DNA from 4 places in the Paenibacillus sp. A3M_27_13 genome. Region 3 is predicted to be linked to each of the others. Evidence: riboswitches for the same ligand, from Rfam matches in the RefSeq annotation. Region 3 holds a riboswitch; each other region holds the start of a gene.

Region 1 (5,114 bases), on a different contig from region 3:
GCAACCCCTCCAAGCCTCCTACGGTCACCTCTTCGTCATATTGATGCGGAAGGCTCGTTGCCCCAATCCAAAGCTCGTTATTCTGTTTAGGCACGAGGTAAATATCATCAGCATAAATGGTGTATTCTAACGGGTGATCCTTCAAGGAGACCGCTACCGCTTCGCCCTTGACCGGATAAAGTGGATATTCAAATCCAACCTGCGCTAGCAATTTCATGCTATCCAAGCCTCCGGCAATAATGACCTGATCGCAGGAAAAAAAGCCACTATCTGTTCGAACACCGCAAACTCGACCATTCTGTATGACCAGTTGCTCTGCCTGTGTACCAGACCATACCGTTGCCCCCAGCACCGCAGCAGCACCTGCATAAGCACGGCAAAGCTGGACAGGAGCCACTTGTGTCTCTTTTGAACGATATATTGCCCCGATCGCTTGTTCATCCAAACCTGGAATTCGTCGGGCCAATTCCTTCGCATCCCACCAGATAGGACAATCATCCTCTCGCGTTTTAGCAGCTTTCCAGCGTTTTTGGCCTTCAGTTTCCGTACGGAAAGGAGTCACAAATCCTTCTGTACGGAATTCCACCGAAATACCTGACAAACGCTCCAGATCACAGACAAGCTCAGGGAATGCGTCTCGACTTATGCGAGCAAACCGTGCCAGCTCAGAGTCGGTGAACTCTTCACTTTCCGCTGCCAGCATTCCAACCGCTGCTCCTGAGGCTCCCTCACCCGGGATCAATCGTTCCAGCATGATCGTACTTCTTCCCTCCTTGGCCACATGGTAAGCAATGGAACTGCCGATGACACCTCCACCTATGACCAAGCATTCAGCGTGTCCTATCGCTCTTGCCTCTGTGTGTATCTTTGGCATTTGTTCCGTGTCTCCTCTCCATAAACCATTCTGCTTTCAGCTTGCCTCTACTCTCGTTTTCTCGCTACAGGTTGTGAACTACAAGATCTGCCATTCGCCTATATTCCAGCGCAGCTGCAACGGGCGACTCAGCCTCCCATATACCAGACATCACCGCAATTCCGCTTGCTCCGGCCCTATAAAGCTCCGGGATATGGTGCGGTTGTATGCCGCCCAGCGCGATCACCGGAATGTTCGACAGCCTGCAAATATGTTCAAGCTGAGCTAAACCCCGTGGTACAATACCGGGCTTACAATGGGTCTCATATATGTGACCATAAAGTACATAGTCCGCTCCTACCCGCTCGGCAGTCTGCGCCTCCTTCAAGGAATGCACAGATACTCCACAGCGTGTACCCTTTGGAAGTAGGCTTTTCACATCCGCTACAGGTAATCCATTAGCTGGTAGCTGGACGGCTCCAACCAAAGTAAGTAAAGCTACATCCACACGATCATTTACTACAATTTGTTGCAAAGGAACTCCCTGCTCCACCATGCTGCGAGTCAAAGATAGCAATGCAGAGGCACCATTCTGTTTTAAACGTGCGTGTACATAATGAACATACGGACAAATCACAGCAGCCACTTGGGCTGCTTGTGCAAAAGTGCCCTTTTCCATCGAAATTGCGTGTAATTCGATTTTGTCTTCACCTCACATTGGACTAAAAGATCTAAGCTTAGCCAGTCACGTCTACCAGCAGTAATGAAAGAGGATTGTATGTGAATCGTCTACGGAAGCTCGAACAACTTAAAGTGAACGAAACGCAAAAAAACCACTTCCCCAAGGAAGTGGTTTAACGAACGTCCAATAATCGAACGGACAATGATATCCGTATACGTGTATCGTCCCACGCACAAACAAAAATAAGATGGTGTTGCCTTGTTTGTACGGCGCTCACTTCCCTACGCTGGCATAACCCAGATCAGGTGCAAAGGGTCCGAAATCCATTTATTCCGTCTCAGCCGCATGGGCGGCTCCCCTAGTGTGACTATTTTATTGTATAAGCTAAAGATAGCTTAGCATATTTTCCTAATTCTGCAAACCCCACTTCGTGTGAAATATGCAGAATTGGATTTAGTTGATGTTAGTTAACTTTACTTGACCACTCTTCCACATTCCACGTTTTGGTTACCCAATCCTCGTAAAAGTCCGGTTCGTGAGATACAAGCAATACGGTCCCTTTGTATTCCTTCAAGGCACGTTTCAGCTCATCCTTAGCTTTAACATCCAAGTGGTTGGTAGGCTCATCGAACAGTACCCAGTTGCTTTCACGCATTAACAGTTTGCAAAGACGGACTTTAGCCTGTTCTCCACCACTGAGCGCAGATAGCGGACGCGTGATATGCTCATTCTTTAAACCGCAACGCGCCAAATGCGCTCGTACTTCATGCTGGTTCAAATGTGGGAATTCATTCCACACATCGTCAATCGGTGTAATTTTCTCCGCCTTTACTTCCTGCTCAAAATAAGCGGGCTGCAAAAAATCACCTTGATAGGTTTTTCCACTGATTGGCGGTATTTTTCCCAATATGGTTTTGAGCAATGTCGATTTACCGACACCGTTGTAGCCAACAATAGCAATCTTTTCGCCACGTTCAATCGTCATGGACATTTTAGGCAAAAGGGCATGCGTATAACCAATCTCAAAATCAATACCCTCAAATACCGTCTTTCCGCTTGCACGTGCTTCTTTGAATTGAAAGGTTGGCTTCGCAGCTTCTTCAGGCTTATCTATACGTTCGATCCGATCAAGTTGCTTTTCACGGCTCTTTGCTCGGCCTGATGTAGAGGCACGCGCTTTATTACGCTGAATAAAATCTTCCTGTTTCTTAATAAAGTCCTGTTGCTTCTCATAAGCATCAATATGCTGAGCTTTGTTCAGATCCGCCATTTCAAGAAACTTTTCATAGTTAGCTGAATAACGGGTCATCTTGGCAAATTCAAGATGGTAAATAACATTAACGACCTGGTTCATAAACTCAGTATCATGTGAAATAAGAATAAAAGCATAGGGATAATCCTTCAAATAGCGCGTAAGCCATTCAATATGCTCTACATCCAAATAGTTGGTAGGCTCATCCAGCAGCAGGACATTTGGCTTTTCCAACAGCAACTTAGCAAGAAGCACCTTTGTCCGTTGCCCACCGCTAAGTGCAGATACATCCCGGTCCAGTCCTATGGCCGACAGACCTAGTCCATTCGCCATTTCTTCAACCTTCACATCAATGAGGTAAAAATCCCCCATATCCAGTTGCTCCTGAATTTCACCCATCTGTTCCAGCAGCACTTCCAACTCTTCAGGAGAAGCATCCCCCATTTTGTCAGTAATCTGCATCATTTCCTTTTCCAATTCCAACAAAGGAAGAAAAGCGTCTTTCAAAACATCACGTACCGTTTTGCCCGGTGTCAGCTTGGTATGCTGATCCAGATAGCCGTAACGTACACGTGGAGTCCATTCCACTTTACCCTCATCCTTAAGCAATTTTCCAGTCAGAATGTTCATGAGTGTCGATTTACCGACACCGTTAGCTCCTACCAAACCTACACGTTCCCCCGCAAGCAATCGAAAGGAAACATTTTTAAATAATGCGCGGTCCCCAAAGTTGTGAGATACATTTTCTACAGTCAATAAACTCATAAGCTGTTTTTGGCTCCTTATTGTCATCGGCGCTGCCGACTGTTCTTATTTCATATGCATTTCGTTTCTTTCAAAGCTTTATTGTAGCACATTCTGCAACCATATCGGAATATGGAAAACAGCGATTTTTAAGGTTTTTGATATGGATCTGCCTAAAAAAAGAAAAACCACCCATGAAGGTGATTATTTTAAGCCATTATAACATTTGTACTCAAAGTATCCCGCAGCTGCTGCAGATTTTTCATCCGCAAAACGTTCACTCGCTTTAAAGGGAGCTGGACATGAATCTCTATAAAAATATTTCATCCCAGTATCTGGTTCTATGCCGCCTATAATGTCTTGCTTTCTAACGACTCTCCCACCACCAAATCCATAGTTATTGTAATACCTGTCTCCGACCGGAATGCCTTGGATAAACGCGATCAGACCCACATCATCTACTGTGTTGTACCACTCCTCTTGCGGAATGAGCGGTAGCGTGAACGTATAAGTTATGCCGTTACGTGCAGCTTTTTCGTTATGGACATTAATAATTCGCGCCAGGTCCTCTTGGACGCTGCGAACGATGGTGGAACGACGTATTTGCTCAAAAGTTTCTGAATTATTCAGTAAAGATATAGGGGTCTGGTCCTGAAGTTCCTTTTGAAAGCCCTCCACCCACCTGTGATTCCGCGCATCATATGCGTGCACATAATTATCCAAGGTGAACCCCACACTGTTGCCTACTGAATCAACATAGGCATATGGCTTTTTTTCGCTCCATTTGGGACCTATGGCAGCTTGTCCATGCTCGTCGGTATAGGCTTCTGAAGTGAACGCATAATAACCGTCATAATCTAGAATTACAATGGCTGGTATGTAATCCAATAATGCACGTTGTGCTACTATATCCCCATCAATGCCTACATTAAGAAAAAGGGTGTGCAGGAACGTGTGCAGCGCTGCTTCTTTATCTACACGAAAAAACTTATCCGATCCGTATCCGGCCTCGCGTTCTTGACGTTCATTCTGTGAGAGCATAGCCCCTGCATCCTGAACTGCGGTACGGAGAGCCGACGTATATTTCATTTCTAGCTGCTGCACTTCACGCTGATTCTGGACCCGTAAGTCACTAACTACACCAAAGGGCAAAAACAAAAGTATAAATATGACTGCAAAATCAGTAATCTTCATTCAGAACCATGCCCCCGTAAGAAGCTGTAACTGCCGGCTTTCCGCTATCTGCCCCACCGAGAAGCCATGATTTGTACAAGTCCGCAGGAGCCCGATTCGTATTATGTAGCCGGACCGTAAAATAATCCCCGGCCATCAAGGTATACCGACGTAGCTGATCTGATTTTGGCTGCTGATTGTCAGGAAACAGTACAGGTAAGATTTGCGGATTATAGTACCCATCATATACAGTTTCATAATTGCCCAGAAAACTGTCTGGCTTCGCGGCATCTGCATATTCCGGTACATACTTTTTGTGCATATGCTCCAAGTCAACTTCGTACATATTGCCTGTCAATTCCAGATCACGCATAAAATCGTTATACATCGTCGGTGTAATGTAACCTTTG
Region 2 (5,114 bases), on a different contig from region 3:
TTTCCTCCGAATAGTTCTATTTTGTTGAAAAAGAATTAAGAATGTTTGCTTATAGGAGTTAAATTAATGTCCAAATACTTCATATTTCCTTAACAAAATAGCTGACACTCCATGATATATAAGGATATAAGAGAAGAAAAACTGATTTTCATATTTGATAAAAACAGAGTATTTAGACCTGATTCATTAGAACCAAAACCATCAGAATAAGTTAGCGCATCCATATCGAAAATTAGTTCTTTTAGATCAACAGAAGGAAGAATATATGGTTATTTTGTCATAGATAAATAGAAGAATAAAACAGATTCGCACGTCCATACTATGGACAACATGTCATCTTGAGGATTTTGCAAAAATCCGATAAGCGACTTTCAATGAACAAGATATAGATCGAAATGGTTTAGTTCGTCTATATCTTGCACTTCGGAGCGACTGAAATCGAATTTTGTGAAATTCTTACAATATGAAAATGAAGAGAAGGAAGGTCTTTCTATGGAAGCATTTTATGTCAATCGCGATGGGTCATTATCTACTCCATTACGGGGAAAGGATGTGTTGGCAAATCCCCTTTTGAACAAAGGTGTCGCTTTTACAGAAGAAGAACGCAAGGAGCTGGGTTTGGAAGGAATCCTTCCTCCAACCGTCCTTTCATTGGAGAAACAGAGCGTACGGGCATATCAGCAGTTTCTCGCACAACCCACCATGCTGCGTAAAAATGCTTCTCTCAACGACCTTCACAACCGAAATGTCGTACTCTACTACCGGCTGCTAACCGATCATTTGAGTGAAATGCTGCCCGTAGTCTACACGCCGACCGTAGGAACCGCGATTCAAGAATATAGTCACGAGTATAACCGCCCTGGAGGCGTATATTTGTCGATAGATAACCCGAACGGTATTGGACAAGCATTCCATAATTCTGGTTTGAGCGGCCATGATGTGGATCTGATTGTCGTGACAGATTCCGAAAGTATTTTGGGGATTGGTGACTGGGGCGTCGGGGGGATTAACATTGCTATTGGCAAGCTTGCAGTATATACGGCTGCGGCAGGCATTCATCCTGGGCGGGTGCTGCCAATTGTACTGGATGTAGGCACGAATAATGAAAAGCTGCTGAATGATCCACTGTACATCGGAAACCGCCATAAACGAGTTCGCGGAGAAGCCTATAACCAGTTTATTGATACTTTTATCAGCAAAACGTTAGCGCAATTCCCGAAGGCGCTTTTACATTGGGAAGATGTGGGTAGCGTTAATGCGCGCCATATTATAGGAAAATACGGTCAAAGCATACTCACCTTCAACGATGATATACAAGGTACAGGAGCAGTGACCCTGGCTGCGATTCTTTCGGCGGTGGGTGTCACCAAGACTCCGCTGCGTGAACAAAAAATACTTGTTTTCGGCCCAGGGGCTGCAGGGATCGGTAACGCTGATCAAATTCGGGGCGCTATGATCGAGGATGGCCTTTCCGTAGATGATTCATTCAAGTCCTTTTGGGCCTTTGATTATCGCGGGCTGTTAACGGAAGATATGGAAGACGTATTGGAGTATCAGAAACCGTATGTGCGCAAAAAGGATGAAGTCAGCTCATGGACCCGGTCGGGTGACGGCAAAATACCGCTACTGGAGGTCATCCGTCAGGTGAAGCCTACGATATTGATTGGAACTTCCGGTGTAGCAGGTGCCTTTTCTGAAGAGATCATCAAGGAGATGGCAAAGCATGTAGAACGCCCGATCATTATGCCCATGTCCAATCCTACAAACCTTGCAGAAGCAGTACCCGAGGATTTGATCCGGTGGACAGATGGCAGAGCACTGATCGCAACCGGAAGTCCTTTTGAGCCCGTTACCTATAACGATACAAATTTTGAGATTGGACAGGCGAACAATGCCTTTGTTTTTCCGGGACTGGGTCTGGGTGCGATTGTGGTTAAAGCCAAAAGGATTACCCCTGCGATGTTTACAGCGGCAGCAGTTGCTGTTGCCAATGGTGTAGATTCGAATACGCCTGGCGGTGCGCTACTCCCTCATATCCGAAAATTACGCGAAGTTTCGTACGCTGTTGCGATTGCGGTTGCAAAAGCCGCGATTCAGGATCAGGTAGCGCAGGCGCACATTTCAGATGTGGAACAAGCTATACAAGATGCAATGTGGAAACCGAAATATGCCAAGGTCAAAGCAGTGGAAAGTGTAATTCATCACCCTCACTAAGCCCAAAACACCTAACTAGAGGAAATTTAATATTTTGTACACTATGTTTGACATAGCATATGAACGAATGTACAGTAATAGTCAAAAGAATAGAAGTCCACTAGGGGAGCCACTATGGCTGAGACAAGAGCGTATCTTGGACCCTTTGAACCTGATCTAGTTCGTACTAGCGTAGGAAAGTGGAGCCTTCGTATATAAGGTTTCAAGCGTTTTTTGCGTATTGGGCCTATTGTTGAAGCCGCTCCATTTTTCCGGGGCGGCTTTTTAGCGTTGTTCCGGAATTATATTCTTACAGGACTTCTTGCTCTTCAATTTAATGGAGGTGGGGAAATTGAGTTTTACACAAGAACTCCGTCGGCAGGCGGACGGCATTTTTCAAGCGATTTTTGAGCATCCCTTTGTGAGAGGTATTGCTGAAGGAAGTTTGACAAGGGGACAGCTGATTCACTATGTAAAACAGGACTTTGAATATTTGAACGCCTACATGCGGATATACGGCATCGCAATCTCCAAATGCACGAATCGGGAGGACATGGCTGTATTTAATGAACAAATCTCTTTTATTCTCCACAGCGAGGTTCATCCGCATCAAAATTTCTGTGCTGTCGCAGGGGTGAGCTATGAAGAGTTGCAGGGATATCCGCTCGCTCCGTCGGCTCATCACTATATCCGTCACATGCTGACGGTTGCGCATGAGGGTAGCCTGAGCGAGATCTTGGCTGTGCTGCTGCCATGTATGTGGACGTATGCCGAGATTGGTCGCAGACTGCTGGATGAAGTAAAGCCGGATGAGTCCCATCCGTTCTATGAATGGATGGGCTTCTATGGAGACCAGCTTGATGATACAACACTCAAGTTCCGAGAACGTGTAGATGCTTGGGCGGAAGGCGCAACGGCTGCTGAGCGAGAGCGGATGATTGAGCATTTTATACTGAGCTGCCAGCTGGAATATAAGTTCTGGGACATGGCCTATAAGCAGGAAGAATGGCCGGTCCAGATACAGGCAGCGGTCTTGGAATAGTCAGCCTGGCAATTCGATGCGTGAAGTACAGTTAATGCCCTTTGAACCACCAACTATAGAGAGGATAATCATTATGAGTACATGGGAAAAAAGTTATTCGGATCTCCTGACGAAGGTACAAAACAGCAAACCCCTCGTTCACAATATGACCAATGTGGTAGTCACTAACTTTACGGCCAACGGCCTGTATGCATTGGGCGCCTCCCCGGTGATGGCCTATGCACCCGAGGAAGTAGCAGACATGGCAAAAATAGCGGGAGCCATCGTGTTAAACATCGGTACGCTGAACCGCGAACTGGTGGATGCCATGATCATTGCTGGACAATCGGCGAATGCACACGGTGTTCCGGTCCTGCTAGATCCGGTCGGTGCGGGAGCAACGAGCTTTAGAACCGAATCGGCACTGCGAATCCTGAGAGAAGTCAAAATCTCATTGGTGCGGGGCAATGCAGCCGAAGTCGCGCATCTTGTTGGAGAAGCGCGTGAGATTAAAGGCGTAGATGCTGGTGACAGTGCTGACAGCGGAAATGTCGATCTGGCAATTCGGGCTGCTCAAACGCTCAATACAATGGTTGTCATTACTGGAAAAGAGGACGTCATCACCGATGGGGCCGAAGCACGAATGATAAGCGGTGGAGACGCGCTGCTCACGAAGGTAACCGGAGCAGGCTGCCTGCTGACCTCTGTGTTAGGTGCCTTTGCAGCTGTTGAACCCAACCTGCTGCTCGCAGGTACAGCAGGCTTGGCATTTTACGGTGCAGCAGCTTCCCGAGCCGCAGCACGTACCGCAGAGCTGGGGCCCGGCAGCTTCCAGATTGCCTTTCTCGACGAGCTCGCCAAACTACATACAGGTTCGCTAGAGGGGCATGTCACTGTCCGTGAAGCCGGAACAACCACAGCAGGTGGTGCGCGATGACAGACGTTCGTGTACCCAGAGCACTGACGATTGCCGGTTCGGACAGTGGCGGCGGGGCCGGGATTCAAGCCGATCTCAAAACCTTTCAGGAGCTTGGCGTTTACGGCATGTCGGCTATTACGGCCATTACCGTACAGAATACTTTAGGGGTCCACGGCGTATATCCGCTGCCACAGGAAGCAACAGCGGAACAGATCGAAGCTGTAGGATTAGACCTTGGAGTGGATGCCCTGAAGACTGGCATGCTGTTTAATGCGGGCATCATCCGTCTTGTGAGCAAGCAGATTCGAAAGTTCGGCTGGAAAAAGGTTGTCGTCGATCCCGTGATGATTGCCAAGGGAGGCGCTGAACTGCTGCAACTGGAAGCGGTGCAGGCTTTGAAGGACGACCTGTTTCCCTTAGCCCTGGTCGTTACACCGAATATCCCGGAGGCGGAAGCCCTGACAGGGATCAGCATCCGTACGATGGAGGATCGCCGCGAGGCTGCGAGACATATTAGCAGTATGGGACCAAATTTCGTTGTGATCAAGGGTGGCCACGCTGACGAGAGCGAGAGCAGCGAACAGATTGTGGACCTGCTCTTTGACGGAACCGCCTTTACAGAGCTGAGCGGCAAGCGGGTACGGACTGTCCATACACACGGAACAGGATGTACCTTCTCGGCAGCGATAACTGCTGAATTAGGGAAAGGAATGTCTGTACTGGAAGCTATCTCGAATGGTAGAGCCTTCATCCAGGCGGCGATTGAGGATACTTTACACCTTGGACAGGGACATGGCCCAACCAATCATTGGGCCTACCGCCGTCGTCAGGAGGTACTCCGATGAGCAGCAGAATATTGCCACAGATGATGCGTCAGCATTTACAGATGTATCTGGTTCTTGGAAGCGTGAACTGCCTCGCTGAACCAGGTTGGGTCGTGCAAGAGGCTGTGGCTGGCGGCGCAACCATGGTCCAGTTTCG
Region 3 (5,114 bases):
GCTGAAGAATCAATAATCGTTCCCTTGGCATCATATCGTGCAGGCTGAGTTACATCAATCTGGTAATTCACACCGTCAATGACATCAAAATTGTAGGTTGGGAAATCTTTGTTGATCAGCGATTGCTCCTCAGTTTGCTTTGGATCAATGCGGTTGAACTGACCTGCAGACCACTCCAGCCATTCCTGAATTTCAGCACCGGTCACTTCTACAGCATGAACCGTGTTCGGATACACATACAGGTCGGACACGTTTTTAATCGCTATCGTACCTTCAGGAATGTTGGTGTAATACTCGGCTCCGTTTCGACCACCGGCCTTGAATGGAGCGCCTGCCGACAATACGGGAAGATTTTCGTATTCGGTCCCTTTAAGATGGTTTTGAACATACCATTTCTGTGCATTCGTCACAATTTGAATGGAAGGGTCATCCTGCACTAATGCAAAATAACTGTTAATCGGTGCAGTCGTTGTTCCAACAGGTTGGCGAACATAATCCAGCGTTCCTTGATGCTCTTCCTTGATCGAATCTGTCAGTTTGTAGTCAGGAGTAAACTGCACAGCCTGGTTAGTGGTACTCACAACCGGACGTACTTCAGACTGAGAGTTAGTTACGTTCCACTCGCGGTTTCTCTTTTCCAGGCTCAGGTCAATAATACCCAGATCCTTGCCCCATGAGGAAGCTTCCACAGCCGGTACGCCGTTAATGGTTCCTTTATCTAGATCTACACCCTTCATTTCTTTAAAATCAGGGCCGGGGAAAGATTTATGAGCATGCCCAAACAAAATAGCGTTAATTCCGTCCACCTGGCTTAAATATTTAACGGCATTCTCCATCATTGGCGTTTGCGGCACATCCTCATAACCTGTGTGCGCAAGCACGACAATAATGTCAGCACCTTCCGTCTTCATTTGAGGAATAAACTTTTTCGCCGTTTCCACAATATCCTTCGTAACGACTTTATCCTTCAAATTGGCTTCATCCCACTGCATAATTTGTGGTGTGACCAAACCGATGACGCCCACTCTAAGGATGTGCTCTTGGCCCTTCTCGTCCGTTACCGTTTTATCAAGAATTCGATAAGGGGTAAAATAATTTTTAGTAGCTTGCCCCCCCTTGTCAACATAAACATTCGCATTTACGTAAGGAAAATCGGCTCCCTTGAGCGATTTCTCCAGAAAATCGAGACCGTAGTTGAATTCGTGGTTACCCACTGTCGCCGCATCATAGCCCATCAAGTTCATCATCTTGTAGACTGGATGGACACCGCCTTCTTTTTCATAGGTTTTGTTTCTGGCCATATAATCGCCTAATGGATTGCCCTGTAACAAATCACCGTTATCGAACAGCATGCTGTTTCTTGTTTCACTACGCGCCTGTTGGATCAAACCAGCTGTGCTAATCAAGCCATATTCGTTGGTTTCTTTGTCTGAATAGTAATCATAGTTCATCAGCGACGCATGAATATCCGTTGTTTCCATGATCCGCAAATTCACCGTAGCGCTATCGCGAGAATCGCTAGCTGCCCAGGATGGAGCGGCCGAAAACACCAGCATGCTACAAGCCACAACTGCTGCTGTAAACCCTTTAAACCAATTTTTACGAAATAACAAAATATACCCCTCCTCATTAAGGTGTATGCCTCATATACATACTTTTGCACATATATGTAAGCCTTGAACCCACCATTTCTATTTTAATCCAACGCCAGATAAAAGAGTAGTCATTTACTTAAATTATTTATGAAAAAATAATTAATTTTCTCAAAAAAATAAAAAGCCAGCAAACCTCCTAAAAAACTCGGAGATTCACCGGCTTATCCATTTATATTCGTATTACTTCTTCCAAACCTGGCGCTCAGATTGCTGACCCACATACTCAATGCGTGTCGGATTCACGTCCAGAATGACATAATCGGGATCATCCGGTCCGGAAAACCATTCCTTCAAGGAATCGTTCCACACTTGTTTGCGCAGCCCCTCATCAGCTGTGATCTGGACGGTAGCCTCCACTTCTACGACTTCCTTCGTACCGCCAACTTCATAACCCAGCAGCAGATAAGCATTCGGATTGTCCTTTAGCTCCTCTACTTTATGCGTTTTGCGATCTGTCGCCAGATGAATGTTCATTCCATCGTTAAAAAGGGCCATATAGCGTACTTTCGGTTTGCCACCCTCTACCGTACCTAACGAGCAAAATTTGTTGTTATCCAAAGCCTTCACAATGGCTTGTTCCAGTTGGTTGCGATCCAATGTTTCCGTTTTACCCACAGTACAACAACTCCTTTTCACGAATTAGAATTCTCTACGGCCACGCCATTGGGCACCAGCCCATCTGAACCTACTTGCGTAGCTGTTCTGAAAATAACATGACCGGATCGAATCGAATTGATTCATGCTCATTTTCAGATCAAAGCTCACAGTAAAAGTGTACCCTGTGGTTCGGCAAATGAACCGTCATCTCTCCCTTCATGCTGGACAGACCCGCATTCAAGGCATATAATCGTCGTAGTAAACCCGAATAAATGAACCCATTAAACCATACAATGCCAGGGGTGCTGGAATCGGCCGGCTGAGAGTGTGTCCCAAGACACTGACCCTTACAACCTGATCTGGGTAATGCCAGCGTAGGAATGCTTAAGCAAGATGTGCCTTTTTTACATAGGACCATCCCTTACTTTGGTATATACAAGCGCAAGCGTCCCGGAAACTCGGGGCGCTTTTTTTGTTGAAGATTAAGTTGTTGGAAAGATCGCATCCGGCAGATGTTATTTTTAGAAAATGGGGAACTTAAGCTGTCTGATTGGACGGATAACGGGTAATTAAAGGAGAGAACACAACGATGAAGCGCATGAAAATATTAAGCCTGGGACTGATCAGTCTGTGGCTCATGGCCCTGACCCTGACCGCTTGCGGTGGAAGTCCCCCCACATCCCAAGAAGCGGCTCCCGCTACCGACACTCAAACGTCTACTCCGGCAAAGGGGCTCAAAGATGTTAAAGTCGTGCTCGACTGGACACCCAATACGAATCATACGGGACTCTATGTCGCTAAGGACAAAGGATTTTACGAAAAAGCGGGTTTGAATGTCCAAATTGTTCAACCTGGTTCAGGCGGAGCTGATCAAATGGTTGCTTCTAATGCTGCACCTTTTGGTATCAGCTACCAAGAAGGCGTCACACAGGCTCGTACGCAAGGCGTGCCGCTTGTATCCATCGCTGCGGTGATTCAGCATAATACCTCAGGCTTCGCAGCCCCGGTAGATCGTGGAATTAAGAGCCCGAAAGATTTTGAAGGTAAAAAATACGGCGGTTGGGGCTCTCCCGTAGAAGAAGCGGTCATGAAATCCATCATGGATTCAGACAAAGGCGATGTGAGCAAAGTGAAGATCATCAACATGGGCAATGCAGACTATTTTACAGCCGTGAAGCGGGATATCGACTTTGCCTGGATTTTCTACGCATGGACCGGAATCGAGGCCCAGCTTCGAGGTGAGCCATTGGATATGCTGTATGTAAAAGATTATTCCAAAAGCCTCGATTACTATACACCTGTAATTGTGAGCAACGAACAGACAATAAAAAATGATCCCGAGCTGGTCAAAGCGTTCATGGACGCTACCGCACAAGGCTATGAATACACTATCGCTCATCCGGAAGAAGCCGCAGACATCTTAAGCAAAGCTGTACCGGAGCTGGATAAAAAACTGGTGCTTGCCAGCCAAAAATGGCTAAGCCCGCGTTATCAGGACGATGCAGCGCAATGGGGTGTGCAAAAAGCGGAGGTATGGCAAAACTATTCGGACTGGATGTACGAACGCAAGCTGCTCAGCAAGCCTTTGGAAGTCGATAAAGCCTTCACAAACGGTTTCCTGCCCAAGCGTTGATCATTTGTTAAAACGCTAAATAAGACTGAACTAGAGAAGTGAACGAGGCGCCACTACGCAGTCGGATGGTGCTTCCCATCGCTGCTGTACCCAGATTTCTTTTATGAATATCCAGAGGTTGAAATCTGGGTACAAAGGCGAACGCTAACGCTTGTACAGCACCATTTCGCCCACTTCGTTCTCGTTCTACTTGGTTTATTCTTTAGTTTTTCATATTATCTAAGCGCTAAGTAGGTGCGCTTGTGTGTTAAAAATGCCACACAAACCAGCTTTAAAAATAGGGTGCTTTTAAGGCGGTTGGCAGCGTAGTGGTTCATTTGAATCTGGAGAAGCGAAGCGATCGTAAGATCAAATGAAACGCGAAGCGGTCTCCCCGCCTTAAACCAATTTATTTTCCTATAACTTAAACAATAAAGGACAGGTGAATTTGCATGGCTAACACACTGCTCAGTATTCAAGTAATCCCTAAAACTCCTAATAACGAGGACTCTTACACGTATGTAGATAAGGCGATCGAGGTCATTCAGCGCTCCGGTGTCAAACATCAGGTGAATCCATTGGATACGACCATGGAGGGCGAGCTCGACGAGTTGCTGAAAGTGGTTAAAGAAATGCACGAGGCTTTGACGGAAGCGGGCAGTCCCAGCGTCATTTCACAGATCAAAATCGCACATAACCTACAAGGCATCAGCATGAACAAGCTGACCGAGAAATATCGCCCATGAATCCGAAAGGCAAGAACGCATCCTGGTGGAAAAGCGTATGGCCGCCCTTTGTGGCGGTCCTCTTCTTTTTAGCGGCCTGGCAGGGGGCGGTTTCCTATTTGCATGTTGAATCCTGGCTGCTGCCTGCTCCATCCCTCATCGTACAAGAGGGCATGGCCCAGACGGCGCTGCTTGGTGCCCATACATGGGCTACGATTCGTCTGACACTTGCGGGATTCGCGATAGGGACAGCAACGGGACTGTTGATCGCCATCGTTCTTCATACAATCCCTTTTCTCAAATCCGCCCTGTATCCGCTGCTTATTCTGAGCCAAAACATTCCAATCATCGCCCTGGGACCGCTGCTCATGGTGTGGTTTGGTTTTGGCGTGCTGCCCAAGCTGATGGTCATTACCCTAGTATGCTTTTTCCCCGTGGCTGTAGCGGCCATGGACGGGCTGACTCGAACAGACCGTACGATGATGAACTATATGCGGATGTCGGGTGCAAGCCGCATGGCTATTT
Region 4 (5,114 bases), on a different contig from region 3:
CATGCGAATCAATCCGCCAGTTGACCGTTAAATGTAGAAACAGCGAGTTAAAAGCGACCGCAATTATAGTGTACAGGGTCGTTCTCTTGTCCAAAAATTTATATCCGACAATCAACAGCAAGCCATTGATCACCAGATTGACGATCGAGGGAGACCACTGAAACAGGTAGTACAAAATGATCGTAACCCCTGTAACGCCCCCCTCACCAAACTCATTCGGGATCACAAACAGATTAACAGCTAGCGCGAAAAAAAACGCACCCAGAATAATAAATGCGATATCTGCAATACTTTTTTTCATATATGCTCTAATCCTTTCTCTAACATTTCAAAGGATGAATCGCCAGATGGATTGGCTGACTCTTGTTGCCAAAATACGCTGACAACCAGTTCATGGTATCTACTACCAAACATAAAGTCAATACAACTTTGACACTTTAATTCGCCACCAGACTGCCTCAATCCTGACTTGGATTCCGCAAAATTCTCCTTTTACAAGGTTATTCGACAAAATAACACAATCCCGACTACTAAACTAAGAAAACGGGCCTCTAGCCCTTGTTTTAGACCTAGGCACATTTTCCTCTAAAACGACCATCCTCCTAATCGACATTTTGGACACATATGACCATCTTCCTGTTTTATGTCAAAAGCGTTTTACTTTGAAAAAATGTGGGTATAATGATTGAAACATTACCAAGCAACCTACATAGCATCACGACATCAAGTACATACAAATAGTCCTATACAGACGTTCTAAGCAACTCAATCTGAATTTGACAATATGGAATTGGAGGAATGACCTACATGAATACAATGAACTTAACCGTCCACACCCTGATGCCCTTTCACCACCAATACCAACGTGCCAACGCGGTGAGTATGCAGAAGAAAGAAGATAGCTCGGAGAAGAAGCTCAGCTTTCAGGACATTTTGAATGAAAAAATGGGTAAAAAATAAGGCGCCGTTTATCCGGTTGCAATATCCCACTTTACATAAGCTAAAAAGCCGTAGTTTCCTACATCGACTGTAGAGAACCACGGCTTTTTTTAGTTCATTTGTTCCTAAACTCACACGTTCGTTTTACTGACCGCCATCCCGATACTGCTCTGCCTTCTCACGCATCCCGGCAGCTACTGCTTCTTGAGTGTTCAGCCCCTTATCCGCTGCATAAGCGCGAATGTCCTGCGTGATGCGCATACTACAAAATTTGGGACCACACATCGAGCAAAAATGTGCTTCCTTGGCGCCCTCTGCCGGTAGCGTTTCATCATGGTAGGACAAGGCCCGCTCGGGATCAAGCGACAGATTGAACTGGTCCCGCCAGCGGAACTCAAAGCGTGCCTTGGACAAAGCATCATCCCGCTGCTGTGCCCGTGGATGACCCTTCGCCAGATCGGCAGCATGTGCCGCAATTTTGTAAGTAATGACACCCTCGCGGACATCATCCTTATTCGGCAGACCCAAATGCTCTTTAGGCGTAACATAGCACAGCATGGACGTCCCGAACCAACCGATCATCGCCGCCCCGATGGCTGAGGTAATATGATCATATCCGGGGGCAATATCCGTCGTGAGTGGCCCCAAGGTATAGAAAGGAGCTTCCTTACAAATCTCCATTTGTAAATCCACATTCTCTTTGATTTTATGCATAGGGACATGTCCTGGCCCTTCAATCATGACCTGAACATCATGCTTCCAGGCGATTTGCGTTAGCTCGCCCAACGTTTCCAGCTCTGCAAACTGTGCTTCATCATTCGCATCATAGATGCTACCCGGACGTAGACCATCTCCGAGAGAAAAGGCCACATCATAAGCTTTCATAATTTCGCAGATTTCTTCAAAATGCGTATACAAAAAATTCTCCTGATGGTGCGCAAGGCACCAGGCTGCCATGATCGACCCACCACGGGATACAATTCCCGTCATTCTATTCGCCGTCATCGGTATATACCGCAGCAATACACCCGCATGAATTGTAAAATAGTCCACTCCCTGCTCCGCCTGCTCAATCAGCGTATCGCGATACAGCTCCCACGTCAGCGCTTCTGCTTCGCCGTTCACCTTTTCAAGTGCCTGATACAGCGGTACAGTCCCAATCGGTACAGGAGAATTCCGAATGATCCATTCACGTGTTGTATGGATATTACGGCCTGTGGACAGGTCCATAACTGTATCCGAGCCCCAACGCACAGCCCAGGTCATTTTCTCCACTTCCTCCTCGATGGAGGAGGTAACCGCAGAATTACCAATGTTCGCATTGATCTTCACGTGAAAATGACGCCCAATGACCATTGGCTCACTTTCCGGGTGATTGATATTCGAAGGCAAAATGGCTCGTCCAGCCGCCAACTCCTGCCGTACAAACTCAGGCTCCACCCCTTCGCGGATCGCCGCAAATTCCATTTCGGGCGTAATGATCCCTTGCCGCGCATAATGCATTTGCGTCACTGTACGACCTTGCGAAGCACGAAGCGGACGGTTGGTCACGCCGGGAAATTCAACTGTCTCCCGTTTGGAGCCAGGTTTCAGTCCATTATCCTCCGGTTTGACGGCGCGTCCCTCGTAAGCCTCCACATCGCCCCGTTCCAGGGCCCAAGCTCGCCGTAATGGAGGCAGGCCCTGACGGATATCGACCTGATAGGCTTCGTCGGTCATGGGACCGCTCGTATCGTACACACGCAATGGCTCATGATGCTCCGTGCCCTGCGGCGTATGTGTAGGATGAAGAGCAATTTCGCGCTCTGGCACGGCAATGTCCGGCCGTGAGCCTTGAATATATACCTTACGGCTCCCTGGAAAGGGCGTTACCCCTCTGGCTTGCTCCCCGTTTGTCTTCTCTACCTCAACTTCTTTTGTTCCTACCAATCTTACTTCTGTTGATTTCAATTCTGTTCCTTTTGTTCCTTCTACTTCTGTCGGCTTCATTGTCCATTCCTCCCGTTTCGATGAAATGACACACCGATCCGGAACCATTCCCAGGGTGGCGCTGATCTATGCAAAAAAGCCGGTTCCCCAGGGAACCGGCTAATCTAACGAGGCAGCTATCCAGACAGTACGCATGTGGAATAATCCTATTCCAATGCGTCACCGTAGACAGCAGCCGCGTATACATTTCAATGGCCGATTACTTCCCTACGCTGGTATGATCCAGATCAGGTGCAAAGGGTCCGGAATCTTGCACGATTCCATCTCAGCCCGGCATTACAGGCTCCCCCAGTAACTGTGATACTTCTATTCACATGAGGCGGCTATAACAGATATCCCGCCATCCTTACCAGACTACTTTAAATTTATGGCTTTGGCAACCCTTCTAGGTTCCCTTTACCAAGGAGACGCTCCCCATCAAATCACTCTGCTTGCTTCAACTGTGTTCATTCTTGTTACGGAAGCATAAGCCCCATTTCCTTCGCCGCTTCAATCAAAATCGGAGCAAAGTCATGTAGCGTCTCGGGTGCAAGCCGACTGACCGGACCGGATACAGATAAAGCCGCAGTGACCTGTCCCTTCCGGTTTACAATTGGGGCAGCCACAGCAGCAGCCCCTGGCTCCCGTTCTTCATAGCTGGTCGCATAGCCCTTCTCGCGAATGTCCTGCAGCTGGGCTTTATAGACCTCCGGGTCTACTGAGGACGGCCATTCATCCCCGCTTAGCAGGGCTTCCAGCTCCTGCGGCGGCATAAAGGCTGCCAGCACTTTGCTGGAGGCCCCTACAGCCAGCGGCATACGCGCACCTACAGGCGCAACCCTGCGGATCGCCTGATTGCTCTGCACGGCTTGTATGCGAATACGCATGCTGCCGTCCCGTAAGTACAAGCTGACCGTCTCGCCCAGACGATCACGTAGTCCTTCCATTGCAGGCTGTAACAACACCGCCGGCTCGTCGCTTTGGGACAAGTGCGTGGATAGCTCCCAAATGCGGAAGCCAAGTCGATATTTTTCCGTTTCGGCATTCCGAACGACAAAGCCCCGATCCTCCAACGTAGTCAGCAGCCGATGAACCGTGCTTTTATGTAGACCAATTTTGGAGGCAATCTCCGTCAGGCCAAGATCCGAATCTGCGGTAAAACACAGCAGTATATCAAGTGCACGCTCTACAGCGCGAACGGTTAATTTACGGTCTTCCATCGTGAACCGCTCCTCTTGTATCCATATTCGTTTCACACTATGAAACATGGTTACATAAATTATATAGAATAGTCGCGGCTACTGTAAACCGATGTTTTTGTGACAACCATATTACAGAACGAGAACAAACATCGACAATTCTTTGCATCATTTTTACTTTTCCGGTTCAGGCGTTGACTTTGGATAATCCCCATCATACGATAATAGGTATCTATACGGATCTACACTACTATTTTCAAGTGGAATTATACCTAAATTCTATGAAACGAAGATCAATTTTATATAAGGAGGCTCTTACATGATTTCGACATCCCAGCGCAACGCTCAGCTACAGACCGCTGTTCAGGAGCCGTCCACCCCACTCTTTAATCCCCGTCTGCTGCGGTTCAAGCACGTTGTGATTGCTCTGCTGCTGTCGGTCGTCTTTTTTCTGTTGTTTTGTTTTATTGCCTTGCATGCTTACATCGCATGGGTACTTACGAATCCCACCGTTGCACCACTGTACTCTAATCCGATGCAGGCTAAAAGCATGCCTTATGAGGAAGTCAGCTTCCCTGCCAAGGATGGTAGCCGCATGGTACAAGGCTGGTATATCCCGGCGGACCAATCGCGGAAAACGATTATTTTCAGTCATGGCTATGGGGCTAACCGCGAAGAAAGCTGGATTCCCATGTATGATCTGGCGCATTATGCCCACAGTTTGAACTTTAATGTGGTCATGTTCGATTATGGATTTGCGTCACAAAACAGCAAAGCAGTCGCAACCGGAGGCAAAGCAGAATCCCAACAGCTCCTCGGAGCAATTCAGCTTGCGAAGCAACGCGGCTCGTCGGAGATTATCGTATGGGGCTTCTCCATGGGGGCAGGAACCGCTCTTCAGGCGGGCTTGCAAACCAAGGATGTGGACGCAATGATTTTGGACAGCACCTTCCTGCTGGAGCCAGATACGCTGTACCATAACATTCACAATCAAATTAATCTGCCAAG

What was found. Region 3 has a riboswitch for thiamine pyrophosphate ahead of NLX82_RS18245 (ABC transporter substrate-binding protein). Riboswitches for the same ligand answer to the same signal wherever they lie in the genome.
Region 1: it holds a riboswitch for thiamine pyrophosphate, as region 3 does, so the genes downstream of both, NLX82_RS01190 (thiamine phosphate synthase) here and NLX82_RS18245 (ABC transporter substrate-binding protein) in region 3, are expected to answer to the same signal.
Region 2: it holds a riboswitch for thiamine pyrophosphate, as region 3 does, so the genes downstream of both, tenA (thiaminase II) here and NLX82_RS18245 (ABC transporter substrate-binding protein) in region 3, are expected to answer to the same signal.
Region 4: it holds a riboswitch for thiamine pyrophosphate, as region 3 does, so the genes downstream of both, thiC (phosphomethylpyrimidine synthase ThiC) here and NLX82_RS18245 (ABC transporter substrate-binding protein) in region 3, are expected to answer to the same signal.

What each region holds. Positions count from the first base shown of each region.
Region 1 covers NZ_JANAVE010000001.1:272,029-277,142, forward strand. The annotation lists gene thiO (glycine oxidase ThiO) at 1-874, opposite strand, end outside; gene NLX82_RS01190 (thiamine phosphate synthase) at 939-1,532, opposite strand; TPP riboswitch at 1,797-1,905, opposite strand; gene NLX82_RS01195 (ABC-F family ATP-binding cassette domain-containing protein) at 1,999-3,552, opposite strand; gene NLX82_RS01200 (hypothetical protein) at 3,736-4,725, opposite strand; gene NLX82_RS01205 (hypothetical protein) at 4,712-5,114, opposite strand, start outside.
Region 2 covers NZ_JANAVE010000004.1:101,301-106,414, forward strand. The annotation lists gene NLX82_RS16675 (NAD-dependent malic enzyme) at 493-2,214, shown strand; TPP riboswitch at 2,307-2,409, shown strand; gene tenA (thiaminase II) at 2,546-3,235, shown strand; gene thiM (hydroxyethylthiazole kinase) at 3,309-4,151, shown strand; gene thiD (bifunctional hydroxymethylpyrimidine kinase/phosphomethylpyrimidine kinase) at 4,148-4,978, shown strand; gene thiE (thiamine phosphate synthase) at 4,975-5,114, shown strand, end outside.
Region 3 covers NZ_JANAVE010000005.1:53,822-58,935, reverse strand. The annotation lists gene NLX82_RS18255 (bifunctional 2',3'-cyclic-nucleotide 2'-phosphodiesterase/3'-nucleotidase) at 1-1,613, opposite strand, end outside; gene NLX82_RS18250 (pyridoxamine 5'-phosphate oxidase family protein) at 1,836-2,270, opposite strand; TPP riboswitch at 2,541-2,650, shown strand; gene NLX82_RS18245 (ABC transporter substrate-binding protein) at 2,842-3,885, shown strand; gene NLX82_RS18240 (MTH1187 family thiamine-binding protein) at 4,317-4,610, shown strand; gene NLX82_RS18235 (ABC transporter permease) at 4,607-5,114, shown strand, end outside.
Region 4 covers NZ_JANAVE010000012.1:38,127-43,240, forward strand. The annotation lists gene NLX82_RS25550 (YitT family protein) at 1-301, opposite strand, end outside; gene NLX82_RS25555 (hypothetical protein) at 808-960, shown strand; gene thiC (phosphomethylpyrimidine synthase ThiC) at 1,084-2,928, opposite strand; TPP riboswitch at 3,116-3,228, opposite strand; gene NLX82_RS25565 (IclR family transcriptional regulator) at 3,384-4,127, opposite strand; gene NLX82_RS25570 (alpha/beta hydrolase) at 4,426-5,114, shown strand, end outside.